3 regions of the Virgibacillus carmonensis genome follow, and region 2 is predicted to be linked to each of the others. Evidence: riboswitches for the same ligand, from Rfam matches in the RefSeq annotation. Region 2 holds a riboswitch; each other region holds the start of a gene.
What was found. Region 2 has a riboswitch for cobalamin ahead of AC3G7N_RS10450 (ribonucleoside-diphosphate reductase subunit alpha). Riboswitches for the same ligand answer to the same signal wherever they lie in the genome.
Positions count from the first base shown of each region.

Region 1 (5,612 bases), on a different contig from region 2:
CATCCAGTGAGCAATTATTTCATTACATAAACCACATCTTCACCAATCACTTTACATATATTTGTTAGAGAACTATCAAAAAACGTTTTCGAAACGTTTTATTTATCTTTATATTAAATTGACTCCAATGGAAAGTCAATCTAAAAAATCAACCAAGGGGATCTATCGGATTGACAGCAATTGGTACATGAATAGCCTCTTTTAAATAATAGGGACCTATCTGTTCAACGGTAGGGTTTTGAAATTTCACAGTTCTATAACCAAAACTCTTTGCTGATATTAGAATAGCTTCTATCATATTTTTATAATGATTATTATCTTCAAAAGAAGTATTATCTTGTAACGTCAATTGAATCTGGTCTCCAAATTCTTTTGTTGTAAATTTGACATTGCTTGGAATTGATTGACTAACATTGATTTCTTCTTCTGTACTTCCCATTTCACGTAATGCCATTTCAAAGTCCGTATTTTCTTCTAATGTAATGGGTAATAAGAACTTTTTATTACTATCTATCACCGTGTATATTTTATAACTCGTTTTTTTTATAACTTCACTACTTTCACTTTGTTTCTTTTCATTAGTAAAAATTTTGTGATTAAATTGACTGGAATGAAACATTTTGGATAATGTATTTTCAGCTAGCATTACTTGTTTAGCATGAAGATCCCTTGGAGTTATGAAAGATACGGGAATGACATAACCCGTATTTTTGTCAGTTACCTCTCCATGAACAATTATTTCGGTATCACTAATATCATGGATAACTAAATTAGAATCAGTATTTTCCACAGTACTCCTTAGTTGATTTTCCTGCGTACTTTTGTCACCTTCACTCACAGATTCCTGTGAAGTTGAATGTTGTTGATCACTCATTTTATCTGCTGCGTTTTCATCATTTAGTGTTGTATATTCCCCAGTGTTCATCACTATAACAATAACCAACAATGCTACAAAAATGGTGCTGAATACCGGAATTAAAATCAATCTTTTCTGTTTCCTTTTTGGTTGACGATTCATTTGGGTAGAGATGCGCTCATATAACGCTTCTTTTTTAGTATCAGGAATAATATCAGGCATTTCTTCTAATACTTTTTTGATGTGTTCTTCTTGCTGATTGGATGTCGCCATTATGCATCTCCCCCTTCCTGTTCATTGTTATTGATTAGTTTTTTTAGTATCTTTAGTCCCCGATGTTGTGTTGTTTTTACCTTACTTTCACTAAAACCTAGTATTTCTGCAGTTTCTTTAATCGAAAATGATTGTATGTATCTTAAAATGATGACACTCTTTTGAGCGGGGGTACAATAATCTAGATAGCTATATATTTTTTGTATATCCTCATTTTGTACAGCTATTTCTTCAGGTAATGGTTGCGTATCTGAAAGTGATGGACCTTTTTCAGCCCAGTCAAAAAATTCATAAATCCGATTTCTTTTTCTTTTTTGCGCACGAAAATAATCAATTATAATATGCCTAGCAATAGAAAACAACCACGTCTTCTCACTGCTCTCCCCCCGGAAGTTTTGGTAAGAGCTGAGTACTTTAATATAAACTTCCTGAACAAGATCTTCTGTTAGTTGTTTATCTTTTACCATGTAAAAAACAAACTTATTCAAATCACGATGATAGTTATCATACAAATCTTCAAAAATATCTTTCATAACGATTCCCCATTCAACTATTAGTCGTATCTATGAATCAAAACGTTACAGCTTACTATAAGGTGCTTGTTGAAAAAGTCGACAAAGAACGAAACGTCCTGTGGGCGCAAAGGTTTCTGAGGACCAGAAAAACTGAGCACTAAAATCACCCCCGAAGCATTACTTCGCACGCAGAAAAAGTATTCTTCTTTTTTAAGGAACGTAAAAATTCGCCGTTTATCATTTGATGACTTTCTGAACAATCTCTATAACTATAATCAAAAAAAGAAAAAATACCAACCCAGTTTAGTTGGTATTTTGAAGAGGAAATCGTTCCTTTGCATATCTTTCAAAGAAATAAGATATAATTGGATAAAGTAAAACTATAAATACTCCGTTTCCAACTGCATGTGCTGTATCAAAAGGAAGTCCAGCCAAATAATAAGGAAGAAATTCACCTGCTATTGTATATGTAGTTAGCGAAAGAACAAATCCATACAAATAGCCACAGAATACAGCATAAATAGTTAGCAACATGATTGAATGCTTCTTTCTATATTTGCCAATTAATCCACTAATCAATCCAATTATGGCCCATGCTACAATCTGCCAGATGGTCCATAAACCCATTCCCAGTATCATATTAGTTAGAAATGTAGTTAATACTGCCAACGTCATGGCAGCGACTGGTCCTAAAAATAAACCGCAGACGATGATAATTGCCGTAACCGGTTGCACGTTAGGCAAAAATGAAAACGCAAATCTACCGACTACACCAAGCGCTGCCAATAGTGCAAGTAATGTTAATTTATAGGTATTCATTTTATGGTTGTTCATTTAACGTCATTCCCAAGATTGTAAATCGAAGTTAACGGAATCACCAGGTGTTAATTCAAGCTCTTTTGCTCCAACACTTGCCATCTCATCATTAACGAAGACCATCCAAGCCATTTGTTCACTTTCCTTTGCCTCAATTCCTTCAATGGATGTAATGTAACCTGCGTCATCTTTAACTTCAAAGTTTTCCTTCATAACATCGTAAAGAATTGCCCCATCTTCTATCGCAATTTCTTTTTCTTTAACCGTTTCTTCCCCTTTACTTTTCGTAATAGCAATGGTTACTACATCTTCCTCTTGATTTTCTTGGTCAGAAGTAGTAGTTTCAGTAGATTCTGTTTGCTCATTTGTAGCATTTGATTGTTCATTGTTAGTGCCTTCAGAACTACATCCTCCTAAAACAACAATAACAGCTATAAATGACACTAGAAAAAGTTTAACCTTACTCATCTTCTAAAACCCCCAATTTTTTATTGTGAAGATTTAGGCGTTAGATATCCGATATAAACATAGATGAACGTTGTATTAAAATCAAAAAAGCTAACTCTTCACCTGAGAGTTAGCTAAATCTAAATAAGACAATCGAACAATTATATATATACATACTACTATTCGGGTTATCTCAAGTCGCTTTTATCCTCGAAGCATTGAAACATCAGAAAAAGGCAGGTCTACTGACTTGTGATATCACCCTACTCTAAGCCCTTCCCATATGGTTACATACAGTGGATTCGCCTATTTCGTACACCACTTACAGTTGCGAGGACAGTTCTAGTTTTCCACTAGATTCCCTATTAAGCATAAGCACCCTTTTCACGATTTTTATTCAATTATTGTACAATTCTTATCTTACCAAACTAGACCGAATTAAGCAATTTTATCTGATTATGACAGAGGAATTTTAAAGGTAAAGGTTGTTCCTTCATTAAGTTTGCTTTTTACCGATATTGTTCCTTGATGGGCATCAATAATATTTTTAGCAATTGCTAGACCTAATCCAGTACCTTTTTTCTCCTTGTTTCTAGTTCTCGACTTATCAGCCTTGTAAAACCGTTCAAAAACAAAAGGTATATCCTCTTCAGGAATCCCACTGCCACTATCCTCAATGGAAACGTGCAATTCGTCATTATTTATTTCAACTAAAACATTTACAAATCCATTTTCAGTTGTATGCCTTATAGCATTGTCAATTAAATTAGTAAAAACTTGTTCCATTCGATCTGGGTCAATAGTAATAAATGAATCTTTACTGGTAGTAGATTGTAAACTTAAATCTATTTTTCTATCCAGTGATATACCATTGAATTTCTTGATGATACGATTTATATAACTGTACGCGTCGACTTTTTCCATATTTAATTGGATATGTCCTGCTTCCATTCTAGCAAGATCCAATAACTCATTTACCAAACGGCCCATGCGCAATGATTCTTCATGAATTATTTTTGCCAAATCATTTTTATCTTCTTTGGTTTCTGCTACATCATCTACTATTGCTTCACTATACCCTTGTAACATCGAAATCGGTGTCCGCAGCTCATGGGAAACATTGGCTATGAAATCCTTGCGAAGTTTGTCTAAGCGTCGTTCTTCAGTCATATCACGAATAACTGCAACAGCGCCACGTACGTAGGATTGATCATATAATGGCGTCATAATCATAACCCAGTTTCTTCCTTGCAAACTTATCTCATGTATGGCTGCCTTTTCACTTTTAATTACACCCTGTAAAATTAGGTTTAATTCTTCAGGTAGTTGATTGTGTGATTCTGTTAATTGCTTACTATTTTCAAAATACCAGCTTTCAATAAATTGTTTAGCAGGTGGATTGGTAACAATCATATCCCCATTACGATTCAACGTTATTACTCCATCAGCCATGGAACTAACGATACTAGACAGCTGTTCTTTTTCTTGACGTAAGGCATTAATATGAAATTTTAATTGTCTTCCCATCCGGTTGAATGCCATGGCTAGTTCACCAATTTCATCATGTGTTAAAATGGGAACTTTTGTATTAAACTCTCCCCTTGTTAAATCAAAAGCTGCCTCACGCATTTTAATTAAAGGAGAAGTAATTCTTGTTGATAAAAAAAATGCAAAAATAGTAGTTAAAATAATGGCTATTCCAGCAGCTAGAAATATGATTTTCGTTGTTTCAGCTTTTGTCTTGTCCACTACCTCCAAGGATTGATAAACATATACTGCCCCACTCCCATTTCCAACGGGGGTGCCAACTATCATGACTTTACTATCATTATTTGGAAGGGTCATTTGTTTTTTCACCTGTTGATCGTCTGATATTACTCTTGCTAACCTGTCATCATTCTTAATCCACCCTGGTTGAAGTGCAGGTAAATCATCATTACTACTTTTGGAAACCCAAATCGTTCCATCATTAAAAATAATGGCAACTCGGCTAGAAGGTTCTTTCACACGATTGGTTGTCTCGTAAACTAAGTTTTCGTTTTCGTATTGTTTAACCATTACAGATACTTTTGTTGCTGTTTGGAGTAAGTCTTCTTCAGCCTCATCTATATGAAAGTTCTCGAAGAATTCAAGTAAAAAAATGGTTAGAATAAATAATACAAAAGAAACTAGCAATAAAATGGTAACTGCTAGTTTCCCGACCACACTACGCCAAAACATTATACATCATCTACTTCAAATTTATATCCCACGCCCCACACCGTAACAATCATCTTGGATGCCTCGCTGGATACATTATTTAACTTTTCTCTTAACCGTTTTACATGTGTATCAACTGTGCGTAAGTCTCCAAAAAACTCATATTGCCAGACTTCTTTTAGTAATTGTTCCCGATTAAATACTTTGTCTGGTGCTTTAGCAAGGAAACAAAGTAATTCATATTCTTTTGGTGTTAAGCTAACCTCTTTACCATCTGCTAATACACGGTGTGCATCATGATTAATTGATAAGTGAGGGAAAACAAGCATATCTTTTGGTATAGAATCATTTTCTTTAAAATTTGTTTGTGATGATGATCTTCTAAGTATAGCCTTGACACGTAAAACAACTTCTCGGGGGCTAAATGGTTTCACAATGTAATCATCTGTCCCCACTTCAAATCCTTGAACCCGATTGGCTTCTTCTCCCTTTGCAGTCAACATGAT
Region 1 is NZ_JBYQFJ010000005.1:55,129-60,740, reverse strand. Features, by position in the region: gene AC3G7N_RS05480 (hypothetical protein) at 149-1,129, opposite strand; gene sigX (RNA polymerase sigma factor SigX) at 1,129-1,662, opposite strand; gene AC3G7N_RS05470 (ECF transporter S component) at 1,948-2,478, opposite strand; gene AC3G7N_RS05465 (DUF4430 domain-containing protein) at 2,485-2,928, opposite strand; cobalamin riboswitch at 3,126-3,306, opposite strand; gene AC3G7N_RS05460 (ATP-binding protein) at 3,364-5,127, opposite strand; gene AC3G7N_RS05455 (response regulator transcription factor) at 5,127-5,612, opposite strand, start outside.
Region 1: linked by a shared signal. The riboswitch ahead of AC3G7N_RS05465 (DUF4430 domain-containing protein) and the one ahead of AC3G7N_RS10450 (ribonucleoside-diphosphate reductase subunit alpha) in region 2 are both predicted to bind cobalamin.

Region 2 (5,612 bases):
AGGTATTTTAAAATCCTTTTTCTCCTCAGAATAAAATTTTCTAAAAATCGGATCAATACTTGCTGAACTCCCAGCTATTAAAGAAGTGGAGGAGTTCGGTGCAACCGCCATCAAGTAGCTATTTCGTATGCCGTGTTTTTGTACATCTTTCTGCAATTGATCCCAGGAAAATTCCATGTCCGTTTGATTCACATACCCTTTTCGTTCAAAATATTTCCCGGTATCCCATTCAGATTCACTAAACAGTGGGTATGCCTCTTTTTCCTTTGCGAGATTCATACTTGCCTGGATTGTCAAAAAAGCTATTTTTTCATACAAACAATCTGCGTATTCGATTGATTCCTCACTTTCCCATTTCATCCGTTTCAGCGCCAGTAAATGATGCCACCCAAATGTCCCCAGTCCTATTGCTCGATAACGTTTATTCGTATATGTAGCTTGTGGTACTGGAATATGATTCAGATCAATCACATTATCAAGCATTTGTACCTGAATCGGTATTAATTTTTCCAAAACATCATCAACCACTGCTCGTCCTAAATTAACTGAAGATAGATTACACACCACAAAATCTCCTGGTTCTTTTGTAATCATAATTTTCCCGTCTGTTGTTTGCTGATCAATAAACATGGTTGGGCTTTGGTTTTGCATAATTTCTGTACAAAGATTACTGCAATAAATCATGCCAGTATGTTTATTTACATTTTGGCGATTAACTTCATCCCGGTAAAAAAGGAACGGCCCACCTGTTTCAAGCTGACCTTTCATAATGCTTTTCATTATTTCAATTGCTGGAACCGCTTCTTTAGAAAGAATTGGATTTGCAACACATTCCGCATATTTTTCACGGAAAGATCCATTTTGCTTTTCTTCATCGTAAAAGTTTTCTAATGAGTATCCCATTACAGTTCGAATTTCATGAGGATCAAATAAATACCAATCATCCCGAGCTTTAACCTTTTCCATAAATAAATCCGGTAATGTCACACCAGTAAACAAATCATGCGTCCGAAATCGCTCATCCCCATTATTTAGCTTCGCATCCAAAAAGGAATGGATATCTTTGTGCCAAACATCTAAGTACACACAAATAGCACCCTTACGCTGGCCAAGCTGATCCACGCTGACAGCAGTATTATTGAGCTGCTTCATCCATGGAATAACACCCGATGAAGCCCCTTTAAAGCCTTTAATCATACTTCCGCTACTACGAATTTTTCCTAGGTAGACGCCGATTCCACCGCCATTTTTTGATAAATTTGCAATGTCGGTATTGCTATCATAAATACTTTGTAGACTATCATCCAATGTGTCAATAAAACAGCTAGACAACTGCCCATAGCTTTTTCCAGCATTTGAAAGTGTTGGTGTTGCAACGGTCATATATAGATTACTCATTGCCCAATAAGCCTGGCCCACCAAATCCATACGTTTATCTTTAGGCTCGTCCTGCATGAGTGTCATTGCGATGATCATAAATCGCTCTTGAGGAAGCTCATAAATATCTTTCGTATAATTTTTTGCTAAGTAACGATCAGCTAATGTTTTTAAACCGATGAAGGTAAAAAGCTGATCTCGTTCAGGGCTAATTAATCTTTCTAACTTATTCACTTCATCTTTAGCATAGCTATGTAATAAGGCCTGGTCGTAAATTCCAATTTTCGTTATCTCCGTGATTAACTTGTAAAGCGAACCATATTTTTTCTCATAATCATAATTTCGATTTGTTGCTGCTTGGTTGTACAACCATTCCGAGTAAATCATAGCTGCAACATATGTCCAATCAGGATGCTCTTCATCTATATTTGATAAAGCTTCCAATGTTAGATGGTTTACCCATTCTTCTGTAGATAGACTTTCTTTCGTAATCGCATTTTTGTCTAAAAATGCTTGGATTGGCATAGTTGGAAAAGCCTTCTTTACCTTTTCTTCTAAATAACCTTTCCAGCTTTTCGTCAGTATTGCAGTTTGCATGATCAACATCTCCTTTTTATGTACTAAAAAACCGCTCATGCTAGGAGGCCATGAACGGTTAAAACGACAGAAATAATCTACTTCTCCATCGTTTCGTCTTCTTTGGCCCCGAAGAATGGAAACTTTTCACAAGGTTTGGCAGGTCTCCTGACTTATGTGTTCATCTACTTGAGCACCTTCCCATATTATTAACGTTAAGCTAACAATACAGTGGATAATATCTCGTTCGTCCACATTCACAGTTGCGGGGACAGTTCTGGTTTTGCACCAGATTCCCTATCAAGGCCATTAAATTTGGCCACCAACACTTGTAGGATAAAACTATATATAGTATGTAATTTTTAAATGTAGAGCAATATATTGTGTTTCAAGGCTATCATAGGTTGAGAATGATTGCAATACTATCCGTGTAAAAAAGGAATATTTAACTAAGTGTCGAATTAATATTAATTAGGTAGAAGTAGTAATAGGAGGTCATAGTAAATGGTGCAATCTAAACAAACAATCGGATTTATTGGAATAGGTGTAATGGGAAAAAGCATGGCAAAAAATTTGATGACTGCAGGATACCCAGTTCAAGTATTTACACGTACAAAAGAAAAAGCGCGGTCACTCATTGAAGAAGGAGCTACTTGGAGTGAATCAGCTGCTGAACTTGCACGAGGAGTCGACGTAACCATCACAATGGTTGGATATCCAAATGATGTTGAGGCTATCTATTTTGGTGAAGATGGAATTTTAGAAAACGCGAAGAAAAAATCATATGTAGTGGACATGACCACATCCAAACCATCTTTAGCTGAGAAAATAGGCAGGGATGCGAGAAAACGGGGACTTTTTGCGTTAGATGCACCGGTATCGGGCGGAGATGTTGGAGCACAAAAAGGAACATTATCGATTATGGTTGGCGGAAATTCACATGTATTTCAAGAGCTGAAACCTATTCTCGATGTGATGGGAAGTAACATTATTCATCAAGGAGAATCTGGTGCTGGCCAACATACCAAGCTTTGCAACCAAATCACAATTGCTTCCAACATGATTGGTGTTTGTGAAGCGATTGCTTATGCAAAAAAGGCTGGACTTGATCCCGAAAAGGTTCTAGAAAGCATTACAACTGGCGCAGCAGGTAGCTGGTCATTATCGAACCTTGCCCCAAGGATGATTAAGGATGACTTTGCCCCTGGTTTCTTCGTAAAGCACTTTATCAAAGATATGAGACTTGCACTTGAGTCAGCAAAAGAAATGGATATACTGACACCTGGGCTCGCACTCTCACTTGAACTTTACACGGAGCTAGCAGAACAAGGGAACGAAAATAGCGGTACCCAGGCGTTGGTAAAGCTTTTTGATAAATAAACTACTTTTTACGCTTGTCAATTTGCTCTTGCACGATAAATGCCAAATCATCATTGCCAAAAAGTTGTAATACATTCAAGACAGTGGAGTCAGGTATTTCTTCTGACTCTTTTTTCGGTACAGTTAATTCTAATGCTTCATCCAAAGCATTGTTTTTCATTTGTGATGGATATGCCTGTTCATATAAGGATCTAGGCTCGAGATCATTGTTTATACACCACTGGGCGTAAATTAAGATCATCATTTTCTCGTCGTTTTGATAGCTTTCGATAACCTTTTCTTCCATTTCATTTCGCTCCATCATTATTCACCTTCTTTTCGTAGCATAAATACCCATAAGAATGTTAATGCCTGTTTTAATTCTATTGGTAAACCTTCATGATGCCGTTCCTTTACACCATCTCGATAAACACCAAAACCATCAACATATGTAAAGTTATTTTCCTGTGTCAGTTTTTGAAACTCCCATGGCATCATCGTATTTGCAATAGCCTTTTCGCCGTATATTCGTGGGTAGCTATGTGTACGTGGTCCAGCTGTTGGCCCTAATATGCCAACACATAGCAGACCATCTTTTTTCAACACATGGCTCAACTGCTTGAGCGCATTTGCTGGAATCTCTGTCCACTCCAGGACATTGATTGACATTATCCCATCACAGCTATTATTTTCAAATGGTAAATCGGTCACATCACCTTGAATGAAAGAAATCTCATCAGACACATTCCGTTCCTTGGCACGGGATATCATCTCACTTGAAAGATCCATTCCAACCACATCATAGCCAAGCTTATGTAGTTTACAGGTTCCATACCCATCCCCACAACCAATATCGTAAATCTTACTTCCCTCTTTCATATGCTTTTCAACGAAAGGAATAATATCCTTTCTACTGCCATTATCCCACATATTCACACTACGTTCATTCCAAAACTGTGCACGACTATCCCATTGTAATTCCGCTTCTTTATTCCAATTAAACGAAGACATGGTTATAAACCTCCTTAATCTTGATTCCATTATAACCCAGTGAGTTTATATAGTGAATCTGAGCCAATTAGAATGACGCGTTATTTTTAAAATCGAATGAATTCTCGTGGAATCGTGTGCTTCATCAAACAAAAGTTGCACAGAAACCATATTATTCTCGGAACTTTTACCAGCCATTTACATTATTATTCGCCACCCCACACCCCTCCACAAAACAAAAAAGGTTTACCCCACATTAGTGAGATAAACCTTATATTTTATAATCTATTATAGACTAGTTACGTTAGCTGCTTGTGGTCCACGGTTACCTTCAACGATTTCAAATTCAACGTCTTGACCTTCTTCAAGCGTCTTGAAACCTTCTGATTGGATCGCTGAGAAATGTACGAATACATCGTCTCCATCTTCCTGTTCGATGAAACCAAATCCTTTTTCTGCATTAAACCATTTTACTTTACCAGTCATTAAAATGACCTCCTTATACAAATATCGTGCAAAGTAATTGAATCATAAATACTTTTACACCACTTTGATAAGAGATCGTAAAGTATTATTCAAACTCCAATTTCCTTTTGCATCTTTAATTTTACCTTTCACCGAAAAATAATGCAAGTTATTCTGAAGTTTTTTAAAAACATATACATGTTATAGAATGTTAAACTTTTCCCTCGATCATTTCACTATAATTACCTACATATAATCCTACATTAATCATGGATTTACTCACACCCTTCAAAAAGTGTAGCTAGGCCCAGTCCACCGCCAATTCCTAATGTAGCTATGGCTTGCTTACCTTTGTTTCTTTTCATTTCTGTACATAATCGTGTCACAAGGATTGCACCTGATGCACCATAGGGGTGACCAAAAGCAAGTGCTCCACCCCCAACATTTAGCCGATCATATGGAATGTGTAGTTCATTTATAGAAGCTAACACTTGTGAAGCAAATGCCTCATTAAATTCAATTAAATCAATGTCTGCTATTGTTAACTGGGTTCGTTTAAGTAATTTCTTTACTGCTGGAATTGGACCAATACCAAGAAGATTTGGATCTACTCCTGCACTTGTAGCATCGATGAATTTTAACACTGGTTTTAAACCAAGTTCCTCACATTTTTGTTCCGTCATGATGAGTACTGCTGCTGCCCCATCATTAATAGGACATGTATTGCCAGCGGTCACTGTACCGTTTTCTTTAAAAATTGGTTTTAAAGCAGAAAGAGTTTTCATGGATAACCGTGGACGAGGACATTCATCACGCTCTTTGTCCTGGACGAAAACCATTTCATT
Region 2 is NZ_JBYQFJ010000010.1:123,740-129,351, forward strand. Features, by position in the region: gene AC3G7N_RS10450 (ribonucleoside-diphosphate reductase subunit alpha) at 1-1,974, opposite strand, end outside; cobalamin riboswitch at 2,095-2,295, opposite strand; gene AC3G7N_RS10455 (NAD(P)-dependent oxidoreductase) at 2,458-3,333, shown strand; gene yxiS (protein YxiS) at 3,335-3,634, opposite strand; gene AC3G7N_RS10465 (class I SAM-dependent methyltransferase) at 3,637-4,323, opposite strand; gene AC3G7N_RS10470 (cold shock domain-containing protein) at 4,591-4,788, opposite strand; gene AC3G7N_RS10475 (thiolase family protein) at 5,043-5,612, opposite strand, start outside.

Region 3 (5,612 bases), on a different contig from region 2:
GTTTAAAAGCCGAATCAGATATACGAGTGGCCGTCATAACCTCCTTTTCATACGGAGCGGATGCCATTGAAAATGCACGCTCTTTAACTTCATCATTGGTCACTTTCGGTTTGTTCAGTGTCATATCGCAATATTGCCCAGCTTTATATGTAAACCCCTGTGGTTTTTCCCAGTAAAAGGCCATTGTGTCATTCGCAATTTCTTCTTTTTTCAGTAATTTTGCTTTGTATTTTGGCTTCATTTGTTCCTATATTCCTTTCCTCTGGTAAAAATTTTTATTATATTGGGCATGTTTAGTTACCTAACGCATCTTTATTTTATATTCTTTACAACCGTAACTTGTTATATGCATCCGAAACTCGCATATAAAAAAGAGCATATTCTTCTTCTACGGATTTGCTCGTGATTACTGAAGATCAATTTTATAATTTTCATTTCTTCTCTTTTTCGGCACTTTATTATAGTTGTTACGATCATGGAATCTTCAATCCGAATGGTAGAATATAGGTATAATTAGTCAATCGCATAGGAGCCTCTAGTATAGTATATGCAGGAGATAGAGCAAATAGAACCTATTAATCATAACTTATTTTACTTGTAATCCTTGTCACCCTCTTTTAAACAAGCTGTAACCGCACACATAGAAATACCGTGGTAAGATTAGCTTGTCAATTATTAAAGGGGGACTACATAAATGAAAAAGTTAGTAGCTTTATTTGTAGGTTTACTATTTACAGGTATTTTTGCAACATCCGTATCTGCAGCTGAATATGAAGTAAAAAAGGGAGACACTCTTTGGGATATAGCAATTAACCATAATACAAACGTGGACGAATTGATGGATATAAATGGATTAGAATCCTCTTTAATACTTCCTAAACAGGTATTGAAAATTAATGAAAGTAAAATAGATTATTACATTGTTAAAAAGGGAGATACACTGAGCCACATCAGCAAAAATCACAGTATTGGCGTAACGGTCGCGAGCCTAAAAGCGTGGAATGATCTTCCTTCTGATTTAATCATCACCGGACAACGGTTGATTATAAATGGGACGGAACCTGCTCAACAGGAAGCAACAAAACAAGAGGCACAAGAGACAGAAGATACTAGCACAACCGCCCGTGTCCCTAAAACTGAGCCAGCTGAAGCGAAAGTAAGTAAAAATGTAAGTAAAGCGGAAGAGGAAGTAGAAGGAAGAACATTTTCTGTTGAAGCAACTGCTTACACAGCTTATTGCACAGGGTGTTCAGGGATAACGTCAACAGGGGTAAATTTGATAAATAACCCCAATGCGAAAGTTATTGCCGTTGACCCGAACGTAATACCTCTTGGTACAAAGGTCCATGTAGAAGGCTATGGTTATGCCATTGCAGCGGATACCGGTGGTGCTATCAATGGGAGAAAAATAGATGTCCATCTTCCAACTAAGGATCAAGCGTACAACTGGGGTAGAAGAATGGTGGAGGTTACTATTGTCAACTGATTAAGTACCAAAGAAAGTTTCTTGAAAGAAACGCTTTACGATACATTCCTAGTTTATTTAATATATTTTATTGATAGAAAGTAACAATGAAGGCTTTGGTGAGAATTATCCAAACAATAGTAAAAGGCTGAACGGTGCGCTGACACCACTCAGTCTAAGTCCGATAGCCCATCAAAGAGGCAACTTATAAGTAAAGAAATAACCACCACTAGTTCGTAGGCTAAGGGTGGTTATTTTTGTTTATTCGGATCTGCATCCGATTGCTGAATAGGGCTTCAATACTCTCCATGAAAATGCTCATGGATTCTTTAATGCAGCAAAGTGAATACCCAAAATGTTTCAAACGATTCGTAAGTGTACATTTATCCTTTCGCCCTGATATAATATTTATGTTTTTTAATTATTTACCGTGCGAAAAGTCGCCTTCCATAACAACATTCGCTTCATTACCATCTAGTTCTACGATTGTTAAACTAGTCCCTTTTATGTACGGTGGGTCCCAAAGTTTTTCAGTGGATGCCTGTTTGAAGTACGCCATTAAGCTTTTTATTACCACACCATGGGTAACAACCAGGACTTTTCCATCCTTGTTTTCTTCTTTAATACGATTTATTGCTCCTAACACACGCTCGCGTAGTTCGGTAAAACTTTCTCCAGTAGCTGACGTGTAAAGATGTGGTGTTTTCCAAAAGGATTCCATTTGTTCCTGATTGGTTGCCACTATTTTCGATTGTAACTGGCCTTCCCAATCTCCCATATTAATCTCTCGTAGATTGTCATCTAAATTAACGGATAACTTTCTTTCCCCACATATTAATTCGGCTGTTTTTCTAGTTCGGTTGCTAGAACTGACATAAACTGCTCCGAAATCAACATCTTTCAGTCGCCCTCCTAAACGAATCGCATTTTTGATACCGTTCTGGGTTAGTTCGGAATCTTTCCAGCCTTGCATGCGCTTTTCCATGTTCCACACAGTCTCCCCGTGTCTCGTAATATATAACGTTAGCATTGCTACATCTCCCAGACCTCATTATCGCAGAGACGCACGTCTTTTTCTATTTTCCCTCCTCGCTGGAGCTGTTGCATGGAGTTGCTTTTCTTCATCCGTCTGTGGTGACACCTTTGGTACTGGAACAGGCTTCCCTTTCTCATTTACTGCAACCATCGTAAGAAACGATTCTGTCGTTAGTGTTATCTTATTTCGGATCAAATCATGTGCGGTTACTTTTACATAAACCTCCATCGAGCTATTTCCGGTGTAAGTTACATATGCTTCAAGCGTCAATGAATCTCCTACTTTAGCCGATGAAAGAAAATCGACCGAATCAATCGAGGCAGTAACAACAGCACTACTTGAATGTTTCATCGCTGTTAGGGCAGCTATTTCATCGATATAAGCTAATACCTTTCCACCAAATATCGTATCTAAGTGATTGGTGTCTGGTGGTAGGACCAAGCGAGTTTGAACTGTTTTAGTAATTGGTACAATGATATTTCCCATAATAAAAAAACCTCCCAGTAAAATAAAAAAACACCCTCTAAAAATCAGAAGATGGCATGACAATACATAATAATTCCGAATGAAATTATTTGATCGCAAACATCCCCCTATCTCCCGTAGGAAAAAATGTACTTCCTTATGGCAGGTCTCCTGGCTCAGAGTCATCAAATCCTTTTACCCCTTCCCATTTCTTTAGAAACAGTGGTTTTATAATGGATTCTACTCAATACAGTGGCGGGACCGCGTTGGATTTTAACCAACTTCCCTTTTCAACTTTTCTCAAAGTCACCATAAAATTAATATTAATTTCGATTTATTATATCATGAAGTGAGTCATTTTCGTTTAATATGTTCTATGTATCTTTCCCGAGATAAGAAGCTACTGTTAGTGCTAATAGAAAAAAGCAAAGAGACAATGCCCTTCGCTTTTTAAAAATTTTTAACTTAATTCCAACTTATTCCACCGAAAAAATATACGAATATATCGGCTGATTCCCGTTATGGACTTCAACCTCTACATCTTCATATGTATCTTCTACATAGTTGACAAGCTTTTCTACTTCTTCATCACTTACATCTTCCCCTTGCAGGATTGTAAGGATTTCATCATCTTCTGTGATCATACCTTCCAAAAGCAATCGCACAGTCTCCAATTTATCTTGATGTGTTGCTTTAATTTTCCCATCTGCAATCCCCATGAAATTACCATTTTCAATTGGTATTCCATCTATTTGAGTATCACGAACTGCATAGGTAACTTGTCCAGTCTTAACATGCCCACATGCTTCATGCATTGCTTTTTTGTTTTCATTTATCTCAGAATCCGGATGAAAAGCAAGAATAGCACTTATTCCTTGTGGAATTGTTTTTGAAGGAACGACAGCAGCATTAACTTCTGCAAGCTCTGCCGCTTGTTCAGCAGCCATTATAATATTTTTATTATTAGGTAAAATAAGTACATTTTTTGCGTTTGCGTCGATTATCGCATTTGTTATATCCTGCGTGCTAGGGTTCATCGTTTGGCCACCTTCAATAACAATTGAAGCACCTAAACTTTCAAGTAATGACTTCAAGCCTTTACCCATCGCAACTGTCACAATTGCATATGGAACCTTTTCCTTAGGAGCTGGTTTTTTGTCACCAACAATAGCAGTATGTTGCTCACGCATATTTTCTATTTTCATATTAATTAAGCTTCCATACCGTTGACCTAATGTCATAGCATCACCAGGATATTCAGCATGGACATGTACTTTTACTACATCTTCATCTGAAACAACTAACAGCGAATCGCCGAGGTCACTTAATTCGTCCCGGAATTCTTCTTCATTATATGGATGTTCCTTTGTCTTTTTTTCTTCAAATTTAACCATGAATTCTGTACAATAGCCAAATTCGATTTCACTTGTATCCATGAAATCCTGAGCGATTTTATGGTGTTCTGCATTCACCATTTCATCCATTTCAACATCCGATGTCACACCTTCAGGCAGTTCTTCTCCTTTTAACGCGGCTAAGAATCCTTCATAAATGGTAACAAGACCTTGCCCACCTGAGTCCACTACACCTACTTCTTTCAAAACAGGTAAAAGACTGGGCGTACGTTTAAGTGATGCTTTTGCTTCAACTAAAACTTTTTCCATTAAAGCGATTACATCTTTTTCATTTTTCGCTTCTTTAACTGCTACTTTTGCAGCGTCTTTTACCACTGTTAAAATTGTACCTTCAACAGGCTTCATTACAGCCTTATATGCAGTGGAAACACCCATATCAAAAGCTTTAGCCAGGTCCTTCGTTGTTAGATCTTCCTTTTTGTCCATACCTTTTGCAAAACCACGGAATATTTGGGACAAAATTACACCCGAATTACCTCTAGCTCCCATTAATAGGCCTTTAGAAAAAGCAAGGGCTACTTCTGAGATATTAGAACTATCCATTTTCTTTACTTCACTTGCTCCTGAAGTCATCGATAAATTCATGTTTGTACCTGTATCTCCATCTGGTACTGGAAATACATTCAGAGCATCAATTTTTTTGGCATTGTTTGTTAGATGGTGTGCTCCAGAGCGTACCATCTGTGCGAAGATTATGCCGTCTAACGTTCGTACTGTCACTACAGTTCCTCCTCTTTCATTACAAATAAACAAAGGATCAATCTTTTTCTACACGCACACCTTGAATATAAATATTGACTGAGTCTATGGACAGTCCTAATGATTTATTCAATGTATATTTAACCTGTGATTGTACGTTGTGCGCTACTTCGGATATTTTTGTACCATAGCTTACAATAATATACATATCAATATGAAGATAATCATCTTCTTGACGAACTAGCACACCACGCGCAAAATTTTCTTTGCGTAAAATTTCAGAAATTCCATCTTTAATTTGATTTTTTGAAGCCATCCCTACAATTCCATAACACTCAACAGCTGCACCACCTGCAATTGTTGCTATAACATCATTGGTAATTGTTACATGACCGTCATTTGTATTAAGTTCAATGGACATAGTTATCCTCCTTTAATACCCATCATTGATAAGGATATTCTACTATAAACATGCAAGTTTTTAAAGCACTTATGCTCTAGACACACATAGCCCCTTATAACAATGACCGTA
Region 3 is NZ_JBYQFJ010000003.1:151,997-157,608, reverse strand. Features, by position in the region: gene AC3G7N_RS03445 (FAD-dependent oxidoreductase) at 1-241, opposite strand, end outside; gene AC3G7N_RS03440 (3D domain-containing protein) at 695-1,486, shown strand; gene AC3G7N_RS03435 (histidine phosphatase family protein) at 1,887-2,495, opposite strand; gene AC3G7N_RS03430 (acyl-CoA thioesterase) at 2,517-2,987, opposite strand; cobalamin riboswitch at 3,111-3,295, opposite strand; gene AC3G7N_RS03425 (DAK2 domain-containing protein) at 3,443-5,101, opposite strand; gene AC3G7N_RS03420 (Asp23/Gls24 family envelope stress response protein) at 5,139-5,501, opposite strand.
Region 3: linked by a shared signal. The riboswitch ahead of AC3G7N_RS03430 (acyl-CoA thioesterase) and the one ahead of AC3G7N_RS10450 (ribonucleoside-diphosphate reductase subunit alpha) in region 2 are both predicted to bind cobalamin.